3 regions of the Enterococcus sp. 3H8_DIV0648 genome follow, and region 3 is predicted to be linked to each of the others. Evidence: riboswitches for the same ligand, from Rfam matches in the RefSeq annotation. Region 3 holds a riboswitch; each other region holds the start of a gene.
What was found. A riboswitch is a leader RNA that binds a small molecule or an ion and turns the genes downstream of it on or off. The one in region 3 is predicted to bind thiamine pyrophosphate.
Positions count from the first base shown of each region.

Region 1: another riboswitch for thiamine pyrophosphate. It lies ahead of thiT (energy-coupled thiamine transporter ThiT); the one in region 3 lies ahead of thiW (energy coupling factor transporter S component ThiW).
Region 2: another riboswitch for thiamine pyrophosphate. It lies ahead of tenA (thiaminase II); the one in region 3 lies ahead of thiW (energy coupling factor transporter S component ThiW).

Region 1 is NZ_NGLG01000001.1:2,439,511-2,446,145, reverse strand. It holds gene ruvB (Holliday junction branch migration DNA helicase RuvB) at 1-467, shown strand, start outside; gene A5875_RS11200 (TetR/AcrR family transcriptional regulator C-terminal domain-containing protein) at 479-1,054, shown strand; gene A5875_RS11195 (2-hydroxyacid dehydrogenase family protein) at 1,057-2,025, opposite strand; gene A5875_RS11190 (low molecular weight protein-tyrosine-phosphatase) at 2,079-2,537, shown strand; gene A5875_RS11185 (hypothetical protein) at 2,602-2,964, shown strand; TPP riboswitch at 3,034-3,132, shown strand; gene thiT (energy-coupled thiamine transporter ThiT) at 3,184-3,771, shown strand; gene A5875_RS11175 (hypothetical protein) at 3,820-4,590, opposite strand; gene A5875_RS11170 (class A sortase) at 4,857-5,561, shown strand; gene A5875_RS11165 (patatin-like phospholipase family protein) at 5,683-6,635, shown strand, end outside.
Region 2 is NZ_NGLG01000001.1:744,394-751,028, forward strand. It holds gene A5875_RS03420 (hypothetical protein) at 1-84, shown strand, start outside; gene A5875_RS03425 (hypothetical protein) at 65-283, shown strand; gene A5875_RS03430 (arginase family protein) at 383-1,249, shown strand; gene A5875_RS03435 (VOC family protein) at 1,280-1,720, opposite strand; gene A5875_RS03440 (DUF2087 domain-containing protein) at 1,743-2,471, opposite strand; gene A5875_RS03445 (DUF2268 domain-containing protein) at 2,616-3,524, shown strand; TPP riboswitch at 3,587-3,678, shown strand; gene tenA (thiaminase II) at 3,855-4,511, shown strand; gene ilvB (biosynthetic-type acetolactate synthase large subunit) at 4,628-6,307, shown strand; gene ilvN (acetolactate synthase small subunit) at 6,300-6,635, shown strand, end outside.
Region 3 is NZ_NGLG01000001.1:2,735,667-2,742,301, forward strand. It holds gene A5875_RS12590 (MFS transporter) at 1-551, opposite strand, end outside; gene A5875_RS12595 (winged helix-turn-helix transcriptional regulator) at 699-1,052, shown strand; gene thiD (bifunctional hydroxymethylpyrimidine kinase/phosphomethylpyrimidine kinase) at 1,111-1,932, opposite strand; gene thiE (thiamine phosphate synthase) at 1,995-2,654, opposite strand; gene A5875_RS12610 (hydroxyethylthiazole kinase) at 2,633-3,451, opposite strand; gene thiW (energy coupling factor transporter S component ThiW) at 3,448-3,927, opposite strand; TPP riboswitch at 4,062-4,151, opposite strand; gene gloA2 (SMU1112c/YaeR family gloxylase I-like metalloprotein) at 4,408-4,797, shown strand; gene A5875_RS12625 (nucleotide pyrophosphohydrolase) at 4,849-5,142, opposite strand; gene A5875_RS12630 (helix-turn-helix domain-containing protein) at 5,162-6,635, opposite strand, start outside.

The sequences.
Region 1 (6,635 bases), 300 kb from region 3:
TGGAATATTACAAAGAAACGGATCTGCGAGAGATTGTGCTGCGCTCGGCGGATATTTTTCAAACGGAGATCGTGGAAGAAGGTGCGGTGGAGATCGCTCGTCGTTCACGGGGCACCCCGCGGATCGCCAATCGTCTGCTGAAGCGGATTCGTGATTTTGCTCAGGTTCAATCTGATGGGGTAATCAATCAAGAAATCGCCGATCAGGCTCTGGGGTTATTACAAGTTGATAAAGCCGGCTTGGATTATGTCGATCAAAAATTAATTAAAACGATGATCGAATTGTATCATGGTGGACCGATCGGACTAAGTACCTTAGCGGTTAACATCGGTGAAGAACGTGAAACCGTGGAAGACATGTACGAACCTTATCTGATTCAAAAAGGATTTATCAAACGAACACCACGAGGACGCATGGCGACCCCGTTAGCTTATGAACATTTTAATTATCCTTATCAACAAGCATAGAAGGTGGAAAAATGGCGGAAGGAAAAGCGACCAAGGAAACATTTGTCCAAGCGTTAGTCGCGTTGTGCCAAGAAAAAAGTTACGATAAAATCACTGTTCAAGATATCAGTCAACAGGTCAGCTTGAACCGCCAGACATTTTATTATCATTTTAAGGACAAAAACGATCTGCTCCACTACGCGTATTATCAGCGTGGATTGCAGTATCTAGTCTCCGATGAACTGGTATTAACGAATTGGGAAGAATCCGTTTTGAAAATGTTGAAAGAAATGCAAATCTGTCATCAGTTTTATTTGAATACCGTGCAGGCAAAGCCGGAAGTATTAACGAAAGAGTTCAATGAATTGGCGCAGCGTCTATTCGTTCGTCTATTTGATGAAGTCGATCAAGAAGGGGAACTTTCTCAAACCGATAAAGAATTTTATGCCCGCTTTTTGGCTCATGGCTGCGGCGGGATTTTGATCGACTGGCTTTTAGCCGGAGCTGACCAGCCGCCGATCACAATTGCGGCACAGTTGTTTCGTTTTGCTAAAGATATTGAATTTTTCGCCTACCGTTTATATGAAAAAGACTGGAACGAGCGTTAAGCTCAATCCAGTCCATTTACGATATGTTTAATTGGTTCTTGGTTGAAAAGGGCAATCGCATTTTTTGCGACGATCTCTGCCATTTGATCTCGGGCTTCCACACTAGCGTTGCCAATATGCGGTGTTAAGACGACATTGCTCAGTTCTTTTAAGCCGTCAGTCACCTTTGGTTCGAACTCATAGACGTCCAAGGCGGCTCCGGCAATTTGTTTGTCCTGCAATGCTTGAAGCAAGGCCTTCTCATCAATCAATGGCCCGCGTGCTGCGTTGATCAAAAAGGCACTGTCTTTCATTTGTTTAAAGGTTTCACTGGTTAATAGATGACGAGTATCCTCTGATAAAGGTGCGTGCAGGGTCAAAATATCGGCTTGACGAATCACGTCATCTTGCGAGGCATACGTCGCCTGTAATTTTTTCTCCAGCTCAGGGGCTAATGGATGACGTTGGTTATAGATGATTTTCATACCAAAAGCCGTCATCATCTGCGCCAAGGCTTGACCGATCTGACCCATACCAATGATTCCTAAAGTCTTATCCTTTAATTCATGACCTAGGAAGAATAATGGAGCCCAGCCATCAAATCCTTTGCCATGCATCAAATGATCTCCCTCAACGATTCGGCGAGATAACGCGATGATCAAACCCGCGGTCAATTCTGCTGTCGCATTGGTGGAGACTACCGGAGTGTTCGTTACATAGATTTTCTGCTCTTTTGCATAAGTGGTGTCGATATTATTGAAGCCGGCTCCAAAATTTGCGATCAATTTTAGTTTTGGTGCGGCATCAATGACCTCGCGATCAACTTGCGTAGAGAGCGGACAAATCAAAACTTCACAATCAGCGACATTTTCGATCAAATCTTTTTTCGAAATTAAACCGTCGCCTTCATAGACCTTATATTCAAGTGCAGCTTCTTTTAACAATTTTGTGCCAAGCTCAGGCAGTTTGGCGGAAAGATAAATTTTACTCATTTACGATCCCTCGTTTCATTTCGATAAATTGACTATAGCACAGGAGGAATGACATGAAAAAGATTCTATTTGTTTGTATGGGAAATATTTGCCGCTCACCGATGGCCGAAGCGATTTTCCGTGACGCTTTCCAGAAAAATCAAGAAGATCAGTTCCAAGTTGATTCAGCAGCGACAAGCCGCTGGGAGGTCGGCAATCCGCCCCATCAAGGAACGCAGAAGATATTGTCGCAGCATCACATCTCTACCAAGGGAATGTGGGCACGCCAAGTAACAACAGAAGATTTTTATGATGCCGATTATATCATCGGCATGGATCAAGATAATGTCGCTGACTTAGAAGCAATCGCCCCAAAAGGTACTGAAAACAAAATTTATTTATACCTAGATCGGGTACCGGGACATGTCGGTGAAAGTATTCCAGATCCATGGTACACCGGCAATTTTGAAGAAACTTATGATTTAATTCAAAAAGGTTTAAACGAATGGTTAACTTTTTTTGAATTGGACTAGATTCCTTGTTTTTTCTTCCAAATTTAAGTAAAATCAAACTACGCTCTTGATAGGAGGAAGCTGAATGACTAAAAACGAGAAGCCTAAAAAGAATTTAATCAAGCTGTTTTCGAATTCATCGTATCGTTTCATCTCGGATTTTTTGAATGATTCTGCTGAGAAACGCGCCCAAGAGCAAGCCAACGAGAACATTTTTCTTAAACTGAAGATGGCAGCTCTACAGAATAGTTTAGTGGTCATGCAGGTTCAAGACGAAAAAGACGAAGAAAAATTTCAAACGATCTCAGGCTGGCTGCCTAAAGTAGTGACGAATGAATCCATCGTTATTCGTACGCAAGATAATCAGTTAGTGATGCTGACGATTGATCGGATCAAGAAGGTAACGACCTTGTCACCAAGCGGCGATCAAGAAAGTATTTCACGATAAAAGTATTTCATACCTTTACGAGCAAGCAGACATCTGCTATACTCGGGAGGTACTAAAAAATAGAATAATACTGTCGCAAAGGGGAGCCCTCGGGCTGAGATTGAGATTACTCTAAACCCTAGTACCTGTTTCGGTTATTCGAGCGTAGGAATTGTGATGAAGTAATGATAGTTACTTCTCCTTTGTGGACTGTATGTTCAAAAGGAGGAGTTTTTTTATATGTATAAAACAAGAATTTTAGTGGAAGGTACAGTGGTAGCGGCCCTTTCGTTGGTGTTATCCTTTATTCCAACGACCATCGGCAGCAGCTTTACGATTTCACTGGGGATGATCCCCATGACATTGTTTGCATTGCGAAGAGGATTCAAGCCGGCCTTAATGTCGGCGTTCATCTGGGGGATTTTACATTTTCCCGCGAGCCAAGTGGTTTACCTGAGCGTTGTTCAAGTGTTGATCGAGTATCCGATTGCTTTTACTTTTGCCGGATTTGCCGGACTATATGCAAAGAAGGTTCAAAAAAGTTTGGCCGCACAAGATATGTGGAACGTTCGAAAGAATATTGTATTGGGTTCCTTTGTGGGGACTGGTGCAAGATTTTTCTGGCATTTTATTGCCGGGGTAGTATTTTGGGGCAGCTATGCTCTGTGGGGGATGAATCCGTGGATATTCTCGCTTGTCATGAATGGTGTCAGCGGTTTGGCAACAGCAGTCGTAACCGCGATCGTCGCAGTCTTAGTTGCAGAAAAAGCACCGCAGCTGTACTTGCCGAAAGATGGTAATTTGATCCAAAAGCAAAGTCATCAATAAATAATAAAAGCATTTGTCCTTGCCGGACAAATGCTTTTTTGCTCAATATTAACGGAATGAGAAGACGGGATCATCATTTTCGACTTCCAAGGACCACAACTGTTTGGAAGTGTCGTAAATGATCTCTGCAATTCGCTGTTCTTTTTTATAATTTCTTGGACTGCGGCGCCAACCTTTTTCATCAGATAAAAAAACCGGAATATGGTAACTCTTATTTTTTAGTTCCGCCAGGTCTAAGCAAAAAATAGCACCCTCTTGCAAGATCGGATATAATTCTTTCAGTAGTTCACCGTCCAATGGTGCAACAGAAGAGCCGCGGCGGAAAAACGAGCGCCGATCATTGACTTTCTCTAAGACGATTCGTGTCAATTTGCTGGCAAGGATGCGATAAAATTCATCCAAGTAACGGTAGTATACACGCATTGTTTCGTTGCCTAAGTTGAAGTAAACGAAATTATTTTGCAGCTTATAGAAAAAAGGAGAATGCAGATGTGTCCGCATATGTCCAAAATATAATAATTCTGAGATTTCTAATGGTGTCAGCTCTTTCAGCATTGCTAAATCATTAAAATCGATCCATTTCAGACCTTTTGATTGAGTGAAGATTTTATTAGTAAAAAATTGTTGAACTTGTTCCGGACTATTAATGATTTTTAAACCTGTGTGGGGCTCGTATTCGCCAGCTTCTGCAACAGGGTCTAGCAATAACAAGTGCTTAGGTTTGTGGACGATTCCGTCAACAAAATCATTGGGTGAAAAACCTTTTGAGAGCACAGCATTACTTGTGGAATCAATATAAGCAAATAACGTATCTGGCACAAATGTTCACCCTTTCTAATAGTCGTCACAACCATTTTAACCCAATAATAAAAAAAAAGCTCGTATCTTTTATTTTAAAATTAGATTACAAAAGTCTTAAAAGATGCAACATTGAAGCACCTTTTTAACAATTAAAATCATTTTAATAAATAACAACTTTCTAATGCACTTATTTCTTTTTTAATTTTTTTTCTATAATGTGGCAGTAGCGTCACGGGATGAAATGGAATATGATATTATTAACAGGAGAATGCGGGAGGATTGAGATGAAGAAAAAAAGAAATTGGCTAATAAATATTTTTCTTTTCTTATTGCTATTAGTAGGTTTAGCCTTGATTTTTAACAATCAAATTAAGTATTTTTTAATGCAATATAATGGTGATCGCTATGCAGTAGCGAAAATGGATCGTTCTGAGATCGATCAAAATATGGAAAAAGATGCTTCATTTGATTTTGACGCCGTGCAGCCGGCTAGTACGGAGGCAGTGTTGCAAGCGCAATTAAACAATAAACGCCTGCCTGTTATCGGCGGAATCGCGATTCCATCTGTTGAAATAAATTTGCCGATTTTTAAAGGACTGTCCAACGAAGTGCTTCTATATGGTGCTGGGACGTTGTCGCCAGACCAGAAAATGGGTGAAGGTAATTATGCGTTGGCAAGTCACCGAGCTGATCGTCCAGGACTTTTATTTACACCGCTTGAAAGTGTTAAAGAAGGCGATATGATTTATTTAACCGATTTGCACAACATCTATACTTATAAGACAACGCTGAGAGTTCGTGTACAGCCGACAGAAGTAAAATATTTGGATGTGCAGCCGGACAAACAGCAGATAACGCTGATCACCTGTGGGGAGATCGAGGGTGTGACACGGATCATTGTTCAAGGCGATTTGGTGGCTATGACACCAGTCAATAATGCTACGGATACAATGCGCAAGGCTTTTGAAATGGAGCAACGGACATATTAGCAACGATTTATTATTCAGAAACTTCAAGGCCCGCCTTGAAGTTTTTTGTTGCGGGAAAATTTCTGCTATACTAAAGCCAACATGCTGAATAATCGTTTCACAGCAAATCCGGGAGGAAGCGATGGAACTTAAAAAAATTTATTTATCAGACTTGTCGGCAGCTTGGGATAAATTTCAACAGTCACATTTGCTATTTCCTTTTTACCGTTCCCACAGTCAAGCGCATTCGGAGTTTTTAGCGGCGGTCAAGCGAGGAAACGGCTATTGGATTCAATGCAAGTCACACTGGCTGCTAGTAGACAAAATTGATGAAGGTGACACCTGGCGGATCAATAATTTACTGATCTCAACGGATCTTGGCTGGCGGACAGCTTTTTTATGGTTAGAAAATGCAGCTCGTCAAAAATTTAAACGCGTGTTGGTTTTGAACCTTGAGGCCAACTTGATTTTACAGCAGTGGTTAACTGCTCAGGGCTACCGATTAGTAGAGAACGTTTGGCGAAAAGAACTGGTCTATCATACAGGTTTGGTGTTGGGCGGAGGCGGCGCTCGCGGCGCGTATCAAATTGGTGTTTGGAAGGCGTTGTTGGAAAAAGATATTCGATTTGAAGTAATCACTGGAACCTCGGTCGGCGGTTTGAATGGCGCATTGATCGCGCAAGGAAATTATAATCAGGCGTTAGCACTATGGGAAGAGATCGAAACGGATAAAGTGCTGGATATTACCTTCAAGGAAGTTGAAGAGTTGGATTTTTCAGCGCAAGTCGATCAGCTGCGAACCTTTATTCGAACCTCTTTGCAGCAGCGGGGAGTCTCTTCAGAACCGCTTAGACGGTTACTGGAAGAGCGGCTAGAGGCGCAAAAGATTCATGCTGGCTGTCCTTTTTATGTTGTCACGACAAAGGTTCCTGTTTTCCAAGAAATAGTAGTACCGATTCACAAGTGTCCAGAAGAAGAGATCATCGATTGGCTGCTGGCCTCCTCAGCCTTTTTCCCTATGATGGCAATGGCGAAAATCAAAGGTGAGCTTTATGTAGATGGCGGATATCGTAATAATTTACCAGTGGACATTGC
Region 2 (6,635 bases), 2.0 Mb from region 3:
GCAGATTCTAAAGGGTTAGTCATCATCTTTCGGTCGGAGCAGGAAAGACAGGAGGTGGAGGAATATGTCAGTGAATACTTTTAATTTAAACATCATTCATCAAAAGATGTGTGATGAATTTATCGCCGATATTTGGATTTACGCGATTCAAAAATGTATGGACCTGCAAGAAGCCTTCGTTGCAGCCAGAAAAGATGAGCAGCTTAACTATTTTTATAACCTGATCGATGAAAATGACGAAATGTTTCTATATGTACACGAAGAATTGGGACTAGATTGCTAGTCTCTTTTTTTATGCCGCGATTGCTTCTGACGGTTAGAGGCTAGTATACTGAGGATAAGAAGTACTGGAAAAAGAAAAGCAATGAAGGAGGAAGTTTCGATGAGCAAAACCCTCAGATTGGTCTTTCCTCAATGGCAAGGGGGAAATGATCCAAATTATGTTTTCGGTTCTGAATTACTGAGTCACATCGTACCGCCAAGTACCAAGGCTGAAACGATCCGCGTTACAGTGGATGAGGCCCTTTCCCAAGAACTGCCGCTTGAAAATGGCGTCCTAGGTGAAAGCGGCCTGTTAAAGCAATTAGCAGAAGCTGCAAAGGTTTTAGAAGAAAAGTTGCCAGATAAGGTCATCACTTTGGGGGGAGATTGTTCGATATCCCAAGCGCCTTTTGACTATTTGCATGGACGGTATCCGGATTCGCTAGGGATACTTTGGCTAGATGCCCACTCCGATATGTCGACGATCAATGATAGTACGCGGGGACATATGATGATGCTGGGAAATCTGCTGGGGCAGGGCGCACCGAGCTTCGCAGAAAAAGTTCAGCATCCCTTCAAAGTAGAACAAGTGCTGCTGGCTGGATTAAAGTATCAAGAGCTGCGGCCGTGCGATCATCAAGTCGATGAGTTGAACATGAATTATCTGACGCCTGAAGAATTGGCCAATGATAGCCAGCCGCTGATCGACTGGATTTGTCAAAATCAGTTCAAACAGCTGGCCATCCATTTTGATTTAGATGTATTGTCGCCGCAAGATTTTCGTTCGACGAAACCGGCGAAGCCTTACTTAGCGGTCGAGCAGTTTCCCGCTCCTGTTGGAACTATGACCTTGGAGCAAATTGCCCGAATAATCGGCGATGTTGCCAAGAATACGGAGATCGTCGGCTTTAGTATCGGTGAACATATTCCGTGGGACGCGGTCAATTTGCGAAAGGCGTTGGAAGATGTCGAGATATTTAGAGAATAAAAAGCCAGCCGGATAGCAACGGCTGGCTTTTTACGAACAGTGATCGTCATTATTCACGATCTCATACTTGATTCCGTCTGGATCGTTAAAGAAAAGGGCATAGTAATTAGGGCCATGCTGGGGAAAAATTTGCGGCGCATCCAAAATTTCAGCGCCCAGCGACAAGACCTTTTGATAAATTCGATCGACTTCATCTCTGGATGCGGCTCTAAAGGCGATGTGGTGGACCGCACCGGGCTTTCTTCTATGAATCGTTTCGCTTTCGTATTGTTGTAACGCAGAACAGATTCCAAAATCATAAGTGCGGTCGAGATATTCGATGACATGCATATCCAATTCTTCCAAGTAAACCTTGATTTTCTTGCTTAAATCAAACCCTAAAGCATCCATTAAGCCATCATAAAAAGCTTCCACTTCATTGACGTCTTTCACCGTAACCTGCAGGTGATCGACTCTCATCGGTGATACCATTTCACTTGCTCCTTTCAACGCGCTAGATCTTCCAATAAGTCGTTCCATCCACCGTTCGACCCAGTATCCCGTATTCAATGAGATAGCGTCTGATCGTCACAAAATCCTCGAACATTTCTGAGATAATCTCATTCACTTGTTTTTCGGTATATTGCTTTTCAGGAGCAAAGCTTTCAGCCAGCCTTTGCAGCAAAATGATCCGCTTTTTTTCCTTTTTGGGAATCTGAACGGCTTTTCCATTTTCATCAAGAAAAGTATCAAAGACTTTTTCTCTTTCTTTCTTACTTGAAATGAATCGTTCGTCTGAATCAATCAATGAGTTTGCAGTAAATTCATCCTGTTCTTTTTCCTCGATCGACTCTAACAATGCCAAGAGGATTTTGGCTTGGCGTTTCTTTTCCCTAAATTTGAAGCGGTGATTTCTCACAGCAGAAGTCGTGATATTTAGCTGATCCGCTATTTCCTGATCGTCGATTCCTTTGGAAAACAACGCTAAAAAGTTTTTCTGGGTATCGCTTAAGCCGCTTTGATTTTTATCTAAATTCAATAAAGTTTCAAACGGTCCGTCATGCTGGTGTTTTAGATGATAGATCATCGCGCCTTCAGCTCGGGCTAACTGGCTGTTTGACTCGCTGATGGGATAGACGAAACGATCATCAAATGTTTGATCACAATACAAACATTGAAAAAGAAATTCGCCCTTTTTTGCATAGCCCTTTTTTATTTCCTCGATCGTCAATTCGGTTTCCATTAGATCACCTCTTTAGATGGATGCTAACATAATTATAAAATGTTTGCAAATATGATTGCGAATTCTGATATAGATAATTGCTATCTTTTCCTTGACCTTCACGCAACGTCAACCATTATGATAAAAAGCAAGGAGGGGATCAAAGTGAATGAGTTGAAAGTTACAATCGTGGATTCACTGTCTTTTTATAGAAAGTGTCTGCAGGAAACAGTGGATGAGCAGGCTTTTCGTTATGAGCTGATGCGGCCGCTTGAAGGGATGTGGCGCTATTTGAATGCACCGCTTACGCCTAAAACACCTGGAGGCTATGACGTGGTGATGGCTTCGGAAATGCTGGGCATCTGGACACCGCGAAAGAGCATCGAGTTAATTGAGTCAAAAGTAGAACCGTTAAGCAAAACCAATATTTTCAATCAGTGCACTGAAGTTATTGCCGAAAGCGCGCAGCTTTTCAGTGAAATCGGTTATCAAATTCCAGTAAATGAATTTATTGTAGATATTTTACTGGGCGATCCAGAAAATAAGGTACTGATGGCGAGTGAAGGGTATAGCGGATTTGGCGGGATACCCGGATACATGCTATTGATTGTTGTGCCGAACGATTTTAATCGTACGCGCTTGAAGTCCGCCTTAGCACATGAATTCAATCATAATGTTCGTTTTACTTATGAACCATTTAATCATGGAGATGTGAGTGTCGAGGATTATTTAGTGATCGAAGGCTTGGCAGAAGTTTTCGCTGAGGAGCTTTACGGTATCGAGCACCGTGGTCCGTGGGTGCAGGAGTACGATCAGGAGGAGCTGGAATACACGATCGAAGTAATGAAGGATGGCCGTGAGGCACGCGGGTTTGATCAAGTTTCAGCTTATATGTATGGTGATGAAGTAGCAAGAGAGCAGGGATACCAGCCAGTCGGACTTTCGAGAAATGCCGGCTATACCATTGGCTATCAGCTAGTGAAGGCGTACTTAAAAAATACCGGAAAGTCGATCGCGGAAGCTACGTTGACTCCCAGTGCAGTGCTTGTAAAAGAATCGAAAATCTTCGACTAGTTGTTGAAATACCTTAAATGGAATCGTTTTTTCTAAAAAGGTATGTTATACTTTTAGTAATTGAATGACACTAGGGGTGCTTTTAGAGCTGAGATTATACCCATTGAACCTGAAACAGTTAGAACTGACGCAGGGAATGTGTGATGTTTTAGAAATTTGCACCCGATCGCTTATTTGCGGTCGGGTTTTCTTATGTATGCTTTTTCCAACATAGGAGCCTCCTTTTCATTCGTAAAAAGGGGGTTTTTTATGTTGCGTTAGGGAAGGTTGTTGGCCGCAGTTGTTTTTATGGAAGGAAGCTCAAATTTTTAACAGAGAAGGAGAACATGCATGACATTTACAGACTTGGCACGAAAAGAAGCAGCGGTATTTTGGGAAGGCAGCTTTGAACATCCTTTTGTCCAATCGTTGGCCGCCGGAGATTTGTCGCCAGAGATTTTTCGTTACTACTTGCTGCAAGACCGCTATTATCTTGAGCATTTCAGCAAGCTTTACAGCTATATCGCCGAGCAAACGGATGACAAAGAAGTACAAGCACAGCTACAAGAGAATGCCGAAAACCTTAAGCTGGGTGAATTGGCGATTCGCGAGGAATTCTTTACTGAACTAAACATCACGGAAGAAGAAATCCTAGCAACTCCAGTCGCACCAACCGCCTACAATTATGTTTCTCATATGTATCGTCAGCTGATCGACGGCACATTCAAGACGGCTTATGCCGGAATGCTCCCTTGCGCTTGGCTTTATCAAGAAATCGGAGTTCGTTTGATCGAGACAGGCTCACCTCATCCGTTATACCAGCGATGGATCGAGACTTATGCAGGGGAAGCCGCAGCTGAGGGAATCAAAAAAGAGCGCGCGCTGTTAGATCGACTCTACCAAGAAGCGACAGCAAAAGAACAGCAGCAAATGATTGAATCCTTCGTAATCAGCAGTAAAATGGAATACGCATTTTGGGAAATGGCGACGAATTTAGAAAAATGGTAATCCGAAAGAAGATCGTTTCGAGTGAACGGTCTTTTTATTTTGAAAACGCTTGACAATTCATCTGGTCCTTCTGTAAAATGCAAGTCAATACTTGCATAATTAGGAGGCGGAAAAAAATGATTTCGGGAGCTGAATTGGTTGTTAAGGCACTAGTAAAAGAGCAGGTTGAAGTCTGTTTTGCTTATCCAGGAGGACAGGCGATTGATTTGTTTGATGCACTTTATCAAAGAGAGGAGTTTCGAGTAGTATTGCCGCGACACGAGCAGGGACTGATCCACGCGGCGGACGGTTATGCTCGTTCTACAGGAAAAGTTGGCGTCTGTATGGTGACAAGCGGACCGGGAGCCACCAACTTGATTACGGGAATTGCTACGGCAGGATATGATTCTTCTCCATTAGTTTGCATTACAGGACAGGTGTCGACCCATTTGATTGGAAAGGACGCTTTTCAAGAGGTCGATATGGTAGGAATTAGCCGCTCGATTGCCAAATATGCGGTGACGGTCAAGAAGAGAGCAGATTTAGGAATGATTTTAAAAAAGGCTTTTGTAATCGCACAGTCAGGAAAACCCGGTGTCGTGGTGGTGGACATCCCTAAAAATATTCAGCAAGAACTTGGTTCAGAAAGCTATCCAGAAACAGTTGAAATTCGCGGCGGACAAAAAAAGCAGCACATTCCAACTGAAAAAATAAAAGAAGCGGCCGATATTTTGAATCATGCAGAAAAACCAATTGTATTAATTGGCGGCGGAGTTCATCGTGGAAAGGCTTATGAAGAGTTACTGGAGTTTGTTGAAAAGACGAAAATTATAGTTGTGTCTACGATTATGGGAAAAGGTGCCTTGCCCAGCGACCATGCTAATTATGTGGGCAATGTCGGGATTCACGGCAGCTATGCAGCAAATCAAGCACTTACCAAAAGTGATGTGATCTTAGCATTGGGAACTCGTTTAAATGATCGAGTGACAGGAAATGCGGCAACTTTCTATCCTTCTGCCAAAATAATTCATCTAGATATTGATCCTGCTACAATCAACAAAAATATCGATGCCTGTGTGGAGCTTGTTGGCGATATTAAAGAGGTGCTGCCTAGGATTACGACTTTATCAAATACGAAGTGTCAAGATAACTGGCTGCAGGAGATTAAAAAACTGGCTACAGCTTTTCCGCTTCATATGGAAGAGGCTGGCTTGACCCCAGAGAAAATCATAAAGAAAATCAATGAACATTTTTATGATGCAATCGTAGTCACTGACGTAGGACAAAATCAGCTTTGGACCACGCAATTTTTAGAAGTGACGAAAGATAGACAACTGCTGACTTCAGGAGGTTTAGGGACAATGGGCTTCGGATTTCCCGCCGCGATCGGCGCAAAGCTGGGAAATCCCAAAAAAGCTGTCTTAACGATTACCGGAGATGGCGGCTTTCAAATGAATCTGCAGGAGCTAGCCACCGTAATGATAGAAAAAATCCCAATCATCATCTGTATTTTTAATAATAGCTGCTTAGGAAATGTCCGACAGTGGCAGGAGATGTTTTATGAAAAGCGTTATTCTTACACCATGCTAAAGGAAGATGATGAACAATATATTCCTGACTTCTTAGCGTTGGCTCACAGTTACGGTGCGGATGGGCTGAGAATCACGAGTGAAGAACAAATCGATGAGGCCTTTCTTCGAGCCAAGCAAATGAAGGATAGAACCTTTGTATTGGAATTTATGTTAGCAACTGAACAAAAAGTCATGCCGATCGTTGCACCAGGTCAAAGCTTAAAGGAAATGATTGTTTATGAATAAAATCGAACAGAAATGGTTGAGTGTCTATGTCGAAAATGAAATAGGAGTTTTGGCAAGAGTGGCTGGTTTATTCTCGGGAAAATTGTATAATTTAAATAGTTTGACAGTTGGTGAAACGGAATCTGCAGATACTTCTCGCATGACAATTAGTCTTTACAGCGATAATCGAACGTTTGAACAAGTCAAACATCAATTGAGCAACATGATCGAAGTGATTCAAGTGATCGATTACAGCAACATTGCGATTCATGCAAAAGAAGTGATGTATGTAAAACTCAAGTACTATGAAGCGCTCGATTCTAAACTAGTAAATCTACAAAAGCATGTG
Region 3 (6,635 bases):
ACTAAGAAGCTGCTGGCGATCAGACCAAGCAAGCCGACCACCGCGATAAAAATAAAGGACATATTCCAAGTAGTCTGCTGACCGATGAAGGTTCCAAGGGGAACGCCGGTCACTGTCGCTACCGTCAAACCGGTAAACATGATGGCGATCGCACTTGCGCGCCGTGAAGGTTCCACAACATCCGCCGCAATAACGGTAGAAACCGACATAAAGATTCCGTGAGCCAATGCCGCCAAAATACGACCCAGCAATAAAATCGTAAAGGTCGGCGCAAAAGCCGCTAACAAATTTCCGCCGATAAACAGCAGCATGATCCCCAGCATCAGATTGCGGCGATTCCATTTTCCGGTTAAGACCGTCAGCAAAGGTGCGCCGATCGTCACCCCTAAAGCATATAAAGATACGGTCAGACCGGCTTGGGCGAGTGTGACATTGAAGCTTTTAACGATCATCGGCAAAAGCCCCACGCTGATAAATTCCGTTGACCCGATCGCAAAAGCATTGATTGCGAGAGCCAATAACGTTAAGTTTGGTGAGATTTTCTTTTCCATTTTAGTTCCTCCAATAAAAGTATTTGTAACCTACGAGAAGATACTATATACTGTTGATGACCTTTTGATAAGTACCCACTTTTTTGTACTATAGGTACCTTTCAGTAACTTTTGGATCATATCAAGGTTTTTAGGAGGAATCTTTTTTTGGAAAATCGTGCATACATGATTGGCGTCGAGGCAACGATGGATGTTATCGGCGGAAAATGGAAACCTATTATTCTTTGCAACCTGCGCCACGGACCGATGCGTCCTAGTGATTTGAAACGCGGAATCACCGGCATCAGTCAAAAAATGCTGACACAGCAGCTGCGTGAGCTAGAGGATGATAACATCATCGACCGCAAAGTTTATCAGCAAGTCCCGCCAAAAGTGGAATATTCATTAAGCGACTACGGCCGCAGCCTTTCAGATATTTTAGACAGCCTTTGCAATTGGGGCGAACAGCATGTCGCTCACCTGCAAGAACAAGGACAGGATATTTGCTTGAAGGCAAACTAAAAAATCAGGCGTTCTTCTCACTTATCGAGAGGAAGGCCTGATTTTTCTATATTCTGAATTAGTTGATTACAATATCATCATCCGTCATTTGCGCCCAATGATTGGTGGGTCCATGACCGTGACCTACGAAGATCGGTTGGCTGATGGCGGCTTGGATAAACTTCTTCCCGATAATGATCGCTTCCTTCAGCTCGGTTCCTTTTGCCAGCTCAGCTGCGATACATGCGGAGAAAGTATCTCCTGTCCCGTGGGTGTTTGCCGTTTCGACGCGCGGCGCGCTCATCCAAAAGCTTTCACCTGATTCCAGCAAAACAAAATCCGCCGCAGCTTTGTTTTGGCTGTGTCCGCCTTTAACGACCACGTTTTTCGTGCCGAAAGTCTGCAGCTTTTTCGCCGCCTCGACCATTTCCTGATCCGTCACGATTCGTTGTCCAATAATCACTTCTGCTTCCGGCAGGTTGGGTGTGACGATCGCTGCTAACGGCAACAACTCTTCATTGATGGTTTTCACCGCATCGCTTTGCAACAGATGATGCCCGCCTTTTGCCACCATCACAGGGTCAACAACTAATGGTCCGAAATCGACCTGCTTCAATTTCTTCACGACGGTTTCCACTCGTTCCACGTCTGCTAGCATGCCAGTTTTCGCCGCACCGATCGCAAAATCCGCCGCTAAAGAGTCAAACTGCTCTTCAATAAAGCTGCTGGGGATCGCCATACTATCCTGTACGCCATACGTATTTTGCGCCGTCAGTGCCACGAAAATACTCATGCCAAAGGCTTTTCGCGCTTGGAATGTTTTTAAGTCTGCCTGTACGCCCGCGCCGCCGCCTGAATCAGAGCCGGCGATCGTGACAACTTGAGGTGTTTGATTGATCATTTTTCTGCCTCCTAATTTCTATTAAGGTTTTTTTACTAAGTCTGAGTTTCACGCCTAAATCACTAGTCTTCTATTTGTAAAGAGGGATCGGCATTCAATACTTCAACGATTTTTTCCTTTAATCGGCGAACCTTCTCACCGACAGCGTCTGCCCGCATGATCTCGCTGACGATCGAGACCCCTGCAATGCCTGTTCCGCGAAAATCCGTTAAGTTGTCTTCCTTGATCCCGCCGATCGCGACACTCGGAATCGTCACCGCCGCATTGATGGCCTTCAATGTTTCCTTAGAAGTCAGCGGTGTATCCTTTGTTTTTGTCGGGAAAATCGCACCAATCCCTAAATAATCAGCCCCGGCTTCCTCAGCTTCCAAACCTCTTGCGACTGTTTTGGCCGAAACGCCCAAGATTTTTTCCGGCCCAATCAATGAACGAACAATGTCCACCGGCAGCTCATCGTCTCCGATGTGCACACCTGCCGCATCAACTGCCAAGCAAATATCCACCCGATCATTAATAATCAACGGAACCTGATACTGATCGGTCACCGCTTTTACTTTTAAGGCCAGCTCATAAAATTTTCCCGTTACCAATTCCTTTTCCCGCAGCTGAACCAAGGTCACGCCGTTTTTACATGCCTCTTCGATCACTGCTAGAAACTTTTCATCGCTAAAATCATAACGTCCCGTTACCAGATATAAGGTTAAATCCATTGCTTTTCCCATCCTTTCACCTCAGTCCACCAATCTTTTTCCATCAATAGCGAGAGCTGATTCAATGTTTCCTGCCGAAAAGCGGCTAAACCGATCACATCTCCTGCCTGTTCTCCGCAACAATTGAAATAGCTGGCCGCCGTCACGACCGCAGCCGCTGGTTTTACCCCACTGCCTAATAATGCGGCGATCAATGCGCCAACAATATCACCCGTCCCAGTAAAGCGATCCAACGCCGCCACTCCGTTTGTTAAGCGCCAAATGCGGCTTTGCTCAACAACAATATCTTGACTGCCAGTTGCTAAAAAGATCGTGTCCGGATAAGTCTTAGTTAATTGTTGCATTGCTGCCGTTAATTCTTTCAACGCTTCATCATCTTGATCCAACTCACTGCCGTCCACGCCGCGGGCATGACTCGGTAGGCCGCAAAAATTTCGCAGCTCAGAGATATTTCCCTTTACGACAGTCGGATTTTCCGCCGCCAGCCAGCGACCGACTTGATCGCGGGTCTGACTGACACCATACCCAACCAAATCAACCACCGTTGGTTTTTTCATCTTAGTTGCCAGCTTGGCTGCCGCAACTAGGCTCGCTTCCCGTCCTTCCGACAAATGCCCTAGATTCAACAAGAGACTATCCGTTTGCCGGAACAATTCAGCGAACTCTCGCGGATCAGACGCCATGATCGGTTTTGCCCCGACATACAGCAGCGCGTTCGCCACCGTTTCACAAGTAACCTCATTGGTTATGCAATGAACTAAAGGTGCCTCCTTGATAGGAAAGCCTTTAGCAAAATTCGTATTAATCATCCAAACATCCTTTCACTGGAAAATAACCGCTGCCACCGTTTAAAAATTGTTGTTTCCTGTAATTTTACCAACACGACAAACGCGATCGCCGAACCAATCAACGTCGCACCCACAAAGCGCGGCGTGTAGATCAGCCAATACAGATCACTCTGACTGCCGGTGAACCAGACCATCACAGGGTAAGACAAAAGCGAACCGATAATTCCTGTACCAATGATTTCTCCTATCATCGACCAGATCAGCTTCTTGCCTAATCGATAAAACAAGCCCGCCAAAAATGCGCCAAACACCGCACCTGTCAATGCCAACGGCGGTATCCCCAGCATGGTCATCCGAATCAGTGCACAGACCACCGCCATCACGGTTCCATAGAGCGGCCCTAACAAAACTCCGGCGATAATATTCATCACACTGGACATCGGCGCCATCCCTTCGATCCGCATCAAGGGAGACAAAACAACATCTAAGGCGATCATTAAAGCCAGCAGCGTTAATTTGTGGATTTTATTTTTCTCCACGACAAATAACCCCTTTCTCATTTATCAAGAAACAAGCGGGGTATCCCAAAAGACAGAAAAACCCAACCAAAATAAAATGGTCGGGTACGATCAGTCAACTAGCTACATTTCCCTGCGACAGTCTTAACTGCATCAGGTTCCATGGGTATAATCTCAGCTAAACAGCACCCCAAATGTTTCTCTTCAATTGATTGGAGTATAACATACTTTTTTTAATCCAACTAGCTTATAATAAGAAAGGCTTCTCGAACTCGCTCAGCTTTTGAGCAATAAGACTAAAATTTTGATAAGTCGCTTCTCAGACTTAACAAAATTTTCGCTTATTGCCGATAAAGCTAGTTCGTGAAGCCGGACACCGCAATTTATTGGGACCATGGCTATTTACTTGAAAAAAACTATACTTTCTTAAAGCTTAAGAAAAACAGAAAGGGTGTTTTTATGGTTAAACCAGATTTTTCAGCGATCCATCATGTCGCTATCATTGTTTCAGACTATCAGAAAGCTCGCGAATTCTATGTGGATATTCTAGGGCTGCCGATCATTCGCGAAAATTACCGGCCCGACCGCCAAGATTATAAATTGGATCTGCAATTACATGACGCGGAACTAGAAATCTTCGCCGTCCAAAATCCGCCCAAGCGCCCCAGCTTCCCTGAAGCTGCCGGTTTGCGCCATTTGGCCTTCAAAACCGCAGACATCGAAGCAACCGTTGACTATTTAAAAAGTCACGGCATCGAATGCGAACCTTTGCGGACTGATGATTTCACCGGCGAGAAGATGACCTTCTTCTTTGATCCTGATGGCTTGCCGTTGGAGTTGCATGAATAAAAAATAGAGCAGAATTTTCTGCTCTAAACTTTTTTATTCCTATGTTCAACCCTACGCTTCTTCCACCGGATACTTGATCGCGTTTTTCTTCAGCTTCTCACTGATGATCTCATCAATGTCAAAGTCCAAATTGTCTGCCATCATGTAAGAATAAATCAGTACATCGGCTAATTCTTCCTTCAGGCGTTCCGTTTGGGTGCGTGCTTCTTCTGAATCCTTCCATTGGAAAAGCTCCAATAATTCAGCCGCCTCTAAACAGATCGATAACGCTAAATCTTTCTCATTGTGAAAAGAGCGCCAGTTTCTTTCGTCGCGAAATTGATTAATTTTTTCCATACTATTCATAGTCAACCTTCTTTCGTTTCTATTTTATCACAGAAACGAAGCTGCGTTTTTCCTCAAGCTCGTTGATCGTATCCTGAATCCAGCGCCTGCTTTGGTTGGTCAAAAAAGGATCGATCACCACGACTGGATAGTTCTTCGGCAAGCCTTCCGCCGAACCGGTCGTAATCAGGCAATCATAGTTTTTCAATTCATTATGTAACTCCGGTGTGCCGCCAGATAATTTTTCGAAATGAACGATCAGAAAGTTGCCGTAGATCGTGTCAGAAATCTGCTTAGCCAAAAAGCTTTCCTCGGTCGGCGTCAAATCAGACAGCAGCAAAACCTTCAGCAGCGGTTCTTGACTGGCCAGCCACTCCATTCCGCGTTCTTCGGTGGTAATCAGCAAATAGACATAGTTCCGAATGAAGTCCTCTTCTTCATACATGCGATAGCATTTAACAAACTTTTGGACCAGCTCACGTACCCTCTCCACACCGCGGCTATAAACCTTTGAGACCTCCGATAGGAAAATCGAGCGATTGCGCCACAGCATACACACATATTGCCCTTGAGGATCATAAAGGTAAAAATCATTCGATAAAACTGTCGCCAAGTTGATCTGACTTTGCTTGTCTAATCGATGCCCCAGCATTTCGTTGTACTTTTCCACCAGTTCATAATGCCGCATAAAAAGCTGCTGGTATTTTTCATTATCCGCGATAGCCGACTCACGATGGGAAATACTGAAGACGATCGAATCGGAAAACAACAGCCAAAGACCGTCTCGCACCATATCCGGCGTTAAGTCCAATTCCACACCTTCTCTAACAGCATGCTTCAGCAGCTTATAAGGCAGCGCCATCGGCAGCATCAAGCCTTTGGTCCGCAGCTCTTCTTGCGGGAATTCATGCCCATTTTTCATTCGCCAAATACTGATATAGAAGTTGTAAATCAAGCGTTTTTGAAAAACATATTTCTCATGAATTTGGTTAAGCTTCACGAATTCTTCCACATAGCGCTCGATAATGTGATAGTGGGGCGAAGGTAATTTAGGCAGTGTGCTTTCAAATGAAATCTGGCGCTCACTGTAAAAGCGAAAATAAAAATTACGGATTTCCCCTTCGTTGCCCTCCACTCGCAATGGACGATAACACAATTCCATCCCGGCTTGAGTCAAAGCCTTCTCGATTTTCTTCAAATAGCGCTGGGTGTTGGAGGAGCTGAGATACAGTTTCTTAGCCAGCGCCGTAATATTCTCACATTCCTCATACAAAAGCTCTTCGATAATTTGAAATTCAGGACTGTTGTTCAAAATATTGGCATAAAGATACCCTAGATTAACCCTTTTATCCACCTCTAAACGATAAAGCCCCTTAGTTTTCGTTATCTGAAAGCTAGGATACTCTTCATTGATCCATTCGATATCATTCAATAGAATCGGCAGCGAGCAATTCAGTTCACTTAACAGCTGATCGCTCGACCAATCATTCCGACGATAGTAAAGCTGCTCCACT